One region of the Kocuria sp. BT304 genome, then DNA from elsewhere that is predicted to be linked to it. Evidence: predicted binding sites of a transcription regulator. Region 1 holds the regulator's gene; the other holds the start of a gene.
The links. The regulator LexA, encoded in region 1, represses DNA repair genes until DNA is damaged. The targets are predictions, from matches to a motif close to TCGAACANNTGTTCGA.
Positions count from the first base shown of each region.

Region 2: a site for LexA is predicted at 1,411-1,426, ahead of ruvA (Holliday junction branch migration protein RuvA). Genes of this name have one in related genera too.

Region 1 is NZ_CP030039.1:1,914,588-1,917,990, reverse strand. It holds gene DNL27_RS08485 (ATP-dependent DNA helicase) at 1-809, shown strand, start outside; gene lexA (transcriptional repressor LexA) at 917-1,675, opposite strand; gene DNL27_RS12455 (LysM peptidoglycan-binding domain-containing protein) at 2,281-2,652, shown strand; gene DNL27_RS08470 (histidinol-phosphate transaminase) at 2,732-3,403, shown strand, end outside.
Region 2 is NZ_CP030039.1:1,666,516-1,669,918, forward strand. It holds gene ruvB (Holliday junction branch migration DNA helicase RuvB) at 1-652, opposite strand, end outside; gene ruvA (Holliday junction branch migration protein RuvA) at 655-1,296, opposite strand; gene ruvC (crossover junction endodeoxyribonuclease RuvC) at 1,562-2,230, opposite strand; gene DNL27_RS07400 (YebC/PmpR family DNA-binding transcriptional regulator) at 2,235-2,996, opposite strand; gene DNL27_RS07405 (type 1 glutamine amidotransferase) at 3,387-3,403, opposite strand, start outside.

The DNA.
Region 1 (3,403 bases):
ACATCGCCCCGCTGAGCGTTGCGGGGCCCCTGCGGGAAGGTCTCTTCGACGGCCGGACCGTGGTGCTGACCTCCGCGACCCTGGCCGTGGGGTCCTCCTTCTCCTCGGTCGCCGGCTCCCTGGGTCTGCAGGGTCCGGGCGCGCCGTCGTGGCGGGGCGTGGACGTGGGCAGCCCCTTCGACTACCGGCGCCAGGGCATCCTCTACGTGGCCAAGCACCTGCCCAAGCCGAGCCGGGGCGTGGCCGGCGAGCAGCTGGACGAGCTGCTGGCCCTGCTGGAGGCATCGGGGGGCGGTGCTCTGGGGCTCTTCTCGTCACGGCGTGCCGCGGAGGACGCCGCCGAGGCCCTGCGCGAACGCACGGAGCTCCCGATCCTGTGCCAGGGGGACGCATCGCTGCCGTCCCTCGTGAAGGACTTCACGGACGACCCCGCGGCCAGCCTGTTCGGCACCATGAGCCTGTGGCAGGGCGTGGACGTGCCGGGTCAGTCCTGCCGCCTGGTGGTGATCGACCGGATCCCGTTCCCGCGCCCGGACGACCCCCTGGGGACCGCGCGGACCCGTGCGGCCGAGCGCGCCGGGGGCAACGGCTTCATGACGGTCTCCGCATCCCACGCCGCCGTGCGGCTCGCGCAGGGCGCGGGGCGGTTGATCCGGGCGAGCGGGGACCGGGGTGTGGTGGCGGTGCTGGACTCCCGGCTGGCCACCGCACGCTACGGCTCGTTCCTGGCCCGCTCGCTGCCCCCGCTGTGGCCGACCACGGACAGGAGCACCGTGCTGGGCGCCCTGGAGCGGCTGAACCGGTCCTGATCCCGGGCGTTGCTCGAACCGCGCAGTCCCGCGGGTTTGCCGTCCGGCGTGATCCGGGCGGCCCTCGACCGCGCGCTCTGCGGGCCGCGCTCAGGCCGGGCGGGGCGTCACAGGGAGCGGAACACCGACACGACCTTGCCCATCACCGTGGCGTGGTCGCCCAGGATGGGCTCGTAGCGGGTGTTCTGCGGCAGCAGCCAGGTGTGGCCGTCCCGCTGTCGGAAGGTTTTCACGGTGGCCTCGTCGTCGAGCAGCGCGGCCACCACGTCCCCGTTCTCCGCGGAGTTCTGCTGCCGCACGACCACCCAGTCCCCGTCGCAGATGGCGGCGTCGATCATGGAGTCGCCGGAGACCCTGAGCATGAACAGCTGGCCGTGGCCCACGAACTGCCGGGGCAGGGAGTAGACCCCCTCGACAGACTGCTCGGCGGTGATGGGCCCGCCGGCCGCGATCCGTCCCACGAGAGGCACCGGGACCATGGCGGCGTCCTCGTCGACCGCGGGCACCGCGGACATGGTGGGCACCAGGGGCGACACTGAGGCGCCGGAGGGGGACTGCTCACCCGCGGACTCCGCGGCTCCCAGGTGGCGGTCGAGCTCCTGCTGGCTGAGCGGGCGCAGCACCTCCATGGCGCGCGGTCGGCGCGGGTCCCGGCGCAGGTACCCCCACTTCTCCAGCTGGCCGAGCTGGTGGGTGACGCTCGAGAGCGAGGCCAGCCCCACGATGTCGCCGATCTCGCGCATGGACGGCGGGTACCCCCGGTCCGCAATCGAGCGCTGCACGGCGCCGAGGATCTTGGCCTGACGGTCGGAGAGTGCTCCAGCGCGCGGGCCGGGTGTCTGCTGAGCCGGGGAAGTGGTGCTCACGAGCGGGGTCCTTTCGCCGCGTCGCACACTGCGCTCCCGAAGGTTTGGGCCGCGGAGCGCCGTCCGCTTATGCGTGTCGGAGACGTGGGGTCGACTGTCACGGGTGTCGCACCAGCTTAACCCGCGCTGGCCTGCGTATTCAAATATGTGTTCGAAACAGACCTCGACAGGATTCGTACATCCGTGCTAGAACTGGTTCCAGTGATTCGAAGATGTGTTCTACACGCCACCGGCGTTCGAACACCGCCACCGGACGGTGGCACCAGACAGACCACCAGGAGGTTGCCATGACCGCTCTCACCATGCCGGGGACCGCCCGCCGCGCCGTGCTACACGGCACCCGGGGCGCGCGGGTCCGCGTGGGCGCTGCTCGGGGTGCAGCGGCCCGGGATGCAGCGGGTCGGGGTTCAGATGGTCGCGGTGCCGCGGGTCTCGGGTCAGAGCGTCGGAGCACCCCGGCGCGAGTCGCGGGTCTCCGCGGGAAGGTCGTGCCGGGCAGCGCCGCGCGCGGGAACGCCGCACGGAGCGGTGCCGGTCGCGGCGAGACCGCGCCGGGCGGCCACGCAGGGGATGCGGCGTCTCGGATCTCGGGGATCAGGGCCATCGTGCGGGGAGTCTCCGCCGCTGAGGCCCGTCCGGCGGGCTCCGTGGACTCCGCCGCGGGGGCCGTCCTCCGACTGACCCGTCGGGGCCGGTTCCTGCTGATCGGTCTGCCGGTGGTCACGGGTGCTGCGGCGCTGCTCGTGGTGGCCGCGGTGTTCCTGCTGCCTCCTACCGTGCACGCCTCCACCGATGCGGTGGGAGCCCCGGTCACGCACAGCGTGACGGTCCAGTCCCGGCAGAGCCTGTGGGAGATCGCCGTGGCGGCGGATCCGCAGCGGGACCCCCGCGAGGTCATGCGTGACATCGCTGAGCTCAACGGCCTGACCTCCCCGGACCTCTCCGCGGGGCAGGTCCTGGAAGTGCCGTCCCGATAGACCCGGCCGTTAGACTGGGCCGGTGAATTCTCCGGAGAACACCGTCTCGTCCCTGCCGCTCCGCGACGACCTGCGTGGCATGTCCCCTTACGGGGCCCCGCAGCTGGAGGTTCGGGTGGCGCTGAACACCAACGAGAACACCCATCCCGTCCCGCCGGGCGTCGTCGAGGCCATCACCCGGGGCGTGCAGGCGGCTGCGTCGTCCCTCAACCGGTACCCGGACCGGGACTTCACCGCTCTGCGCGAGTCCCTGGCCTCGTACCTGGGTCACGGGCTCACCCGTGAGAACCTGTGGGCCGCCAACGGGTCCAACGAGATCCTGCAGCAGATCCTGCAGGCCTTCGGTGGTCCGGGACGGTCCTTGCTCAGCTTCGTTCCCACTTACTCGATGTACCCGCTGCTCGCGCTCGGCACGGGCACCGCGTTCATCGAGGGGGAGCGGGACACCGATTTCTCCCTCGACGCGGACTCCGCCGCCCGCCAGGTGCGCGAGCACGCGCCCGACGTCGTGTTCTTGTGCTCCCCGAACAACCCCACCGGCACCGCGCTCGACCTCGACGTCGTCTCGGCCGTGTACGAGGCGGGGGAGGCCACGCAGACCGTCGTGGTCGTGGACGAGGCCTATGCGGAGTTCGCGCGCCAGGGCACCCCCTCGGCCCTGACCCTGCTGGAGGGGCGGCCCCGGCTGATCGTCTCCCGCACCATGAGCAAGGCCTTCGCGCTGGCCGGGGCCCGCCTGGGGTACTTCGCC
Region 2 (3,403 bases), 250 kb from region 1:
CGCTGAACGCCTCGGAGGTCATGGCCAGGTCCAGCAGCCCCGCCGAGCGGCGCAGCACGAGCTCCAGCTCCGGGACCGAGTAGAACTCCAGGTGGCCCGTGAACCCGAAACGGTCCCGCAGCGGACCGGGCAGCAGACCGGCGCGCGTGGTGGCACCCACGAGCGTGAACGGCGGCAGGTCCAGGGGGATGGAGGTGGCGCCGGCGCCCTTGCCCACCACGATGTCCACGCGGAAGTCCTCCATGGCCATGTAGAGCATCTCCTCGGCCGGGCGGGACATCCGGTGGATCTCGTCGAGGAACAGCACCTCCCCGTGGGTCAGCGAGGAGAGGATGGCGGCGAGGTCCCCGGCGTGCTGGATCGCGGGGCCCGAGGAGATCCGCAGCGGGACCTCCAGCTCCTCCGCAATGATCATGGCCAGGGTGGTCTTGCCCAGACCCGGGGGCCCGGAGAGCAGCACGTGGTCCGCGGTGCGCCCGCGCAGCTTGGAGGCCTCCAGCACGAGGGACAGCTGGGCCCGCACCCGCTTCTGCCCCACGAAGTCGTCGAGCGTGCCCGGACGCAGCGACGCCTCCAGCTGCTGGTCGTCGTAGTCACCCTCGGCGCCCACGAGCCGCTGCGGCCCCGCGGCCCCGCGCTCCTCCACGGCCATGCTCAGCGCCTCCCAGTGGGTGCGTGCGTGGTGCCCTTGGACGTGCCGAGCCACGAGAGCACGGCGCGCAGGATCTCCGCCACGTTGCCGGAGTCACCGAGCTCCGGCTGGGTCTGCAGGGCGTCCTCGATGCCGCGGACGGCGTCCTTCTCGCTCCACCCCAGGCCCGTGAGCGCGTCGACCACCTGGTCGCGCCACACCGGCACCTGCGGCTGGTTGGCCTGCTGGACGGGAGGTTCGGGCAGCACGAGCTTGTCCGCGAGCTCCAGCACGATCCGCCGCGCGGACTTCGGCCCGATGCCCGGCACGGCCGTGAACGCCTTGTCGTCGCCGGCGGCGATGGCCCGGCGGGCGTCTTCGGGCCCGAGCACGGACACGGCCGCGAGCGCGGTGCGCGGCCCCACGCCGGAGACCCCGAGCATCACGGTGAAGATCTCCTTCTCGTCCGCCTGGGCGAACCCGAAGAGCAGCGGGGCCTCGTCCTTGCGGGCGATGTAGGCGGTGTGCAGCCGCGTGGTGGCGCCTACCCGCAGCCCGGACAGGGTGCGGGGGCTCGCGTGGACCTCGATGCCGAAGCCCGAGACCTCCACCACGGCCAGGGTGGCGCCCACGAAGGCCACCTCACCGGTCACCGAGGCAATCACGGCTGCTCCCCTCTCCCGGCCGGGGCCGGGCTCGTTCGCGCACCGGAACCGGGAGTGCCGGTGGTGCGGGGGCTGGTGCCCCGGTGCTCGGGCGCGGCGGGGGCCGCACCGGATTCGAACACGTGTGCGAATTCTCCGGGGCCACTGTACCAACGGGGGCGGACCTGCGGGGACTGGCCACGGCGCACGGTGGAGCAGGCACCCGGTGGGCCCACCGGCGTCCGGCCGCACGGACGCGCCGTCGGCGTGTGCCCCGGGGCGACGCTCAGCCGCGTCTGCCCCGTGTCGGGGCCCCGCCGCGGGCCGCAGGGGCGCGCGAGGCGGACTCCGCCCGGCGCCACGCCTGCTGGGCCGGTGTCAGCGCGGTCCCGGAGGCCCGGGCCGGCCGGGACCCGGAGTGGGTGGACGTGGCCGCCGCCGCGTCCATCCCGGCCACGCCGCCGCGCCACCCGTGGCACACGGCCAGTGCGAGGGCGTCGGCGGCGTCGGCCGGGCGGGGCGGGGCGTCCAGGCGCAGGATGCGCACGACCATCCGGTTGACGGACTCCTTGTCCGCGGAGCCATCCCCGGTGACCGCGGCCTTGACCTCGGAGGGCGTGTGCCACGCCACCGGGATCCCCCGCCGGGCCGCCGCCGCGATCACCACGCCGGTGGCCTGGGCGGTGCCCACCACCGTGGGCGCGTTGTTCTGCGCGAACACCCGCTCCACCGCCACGACGTCCGGGGCGAAGCGCTCCATGAGCTCCTCGGCCGCCTCCATGATGGTCAGCACGCGGCGCTCGAGGGCCTCGTGGGCACGGGAGCCGCTGACCTGCACGTGCACGAACGTGCCCGTGCGCTGGGCGGACATGTCCACCACGGCGAAGCCGCAGCGGGTCAGGCCGGGGTCGACCGCGAGCACGCGCCGGGTCCCCGGCGCCTGCGCACCGGTCACGGGCCTACTCGTCGTCCTCGAGCTGGGCCATCACGTCCGCGGGGATGTTCGCGTTGGAGTAGACGTTCTGCACGTCGTCGAGCTCCTCGACCGCGTCCGCGAGCTTGAGGAACTTCCGCGCACCCTCGGCGTCCAGGTCCACGTTCATGGTGGCGCGGAACTGCGGGTCGTCGTTGTTGTACTCCAGCCCGGCCTCGTCCAGCGCCGCGCGAATCGCGGGCAGGTCCGTGGCCTCGCTGACCACCTCGAAGACGTCCGACTCGTCCAGCACCTCGTCCGCGCCGGCGTCGAGCACCGCCATCAGCACGTCGTCCTCGGTGAGGCCGTCCGTCTTGGCGACCTCCACCACGCCCTTGCGCTCGAAGAGGTACGCCACGGACCCGGAGTCGGCCATGGTGCCACCGTGGCGGGTCACGGCCACGCGCACCTCGGAGGCCGCGCGGTTCTTGTTGTCGGTCAGGCACTCGATGTACAGCGCGGTGCCCTGCGGGCCGCGGGCCTCGTAGAGGATCTCGGTGTAGTCGATCGTCTCGCCGGTCAGCCCCGCGCCGCGCTTGATCGCGCGGTCGATGTTGTCGTTGGGCACCGAGTTCTTCTTGGCCTTGGACACCGCGAGCTCGAGCGCCGGGTTGCCGGAGGTGTCCGCGCCGCCCATGCGGGCCGCGACCTCGATGCCCTTGATGTACTTGGCGAACGCCTTGGCCCGTTTGGCGTCGATCGCCGCCTTCTTGTGCTTGGTCGTGGCCCACTTGGAGTGACCTGACATGGATGACCTCCTCGAAAGAGTGCGTCCGGCCGTGCTCGGGCCGGACGCGGTGGTGGATTGACTGCCATGATACCGAGCGCGCCCCGTGCCCTGTCACACCGGGGTGCGCCCCCGCACCGCCCAGGGGACCGCGCGGTACCGCCGGTGCTCCCCGAGCCGCCGGTGCGGGGACACGGTTCGCCGCGGCGACGGGCCCGGTCGACGCCGCGCGCTCGCCCCGTGAGGGCCGCGCGTGGCCGACGCCGCGCCTGCCGTGGTCGCGGTTCGACGGGCCGCCGCGGCACGCCCGGATGACGACGCCGCCCGCCCGACCCCCCTGCCAACGGCCGGGGCACCCCGGGCGAGCCTCGGCACGCGCGGCTGCGGGCGGCGTCGTCGTCCGCCGGTCCGTCAGCGGGGCCGGGAGG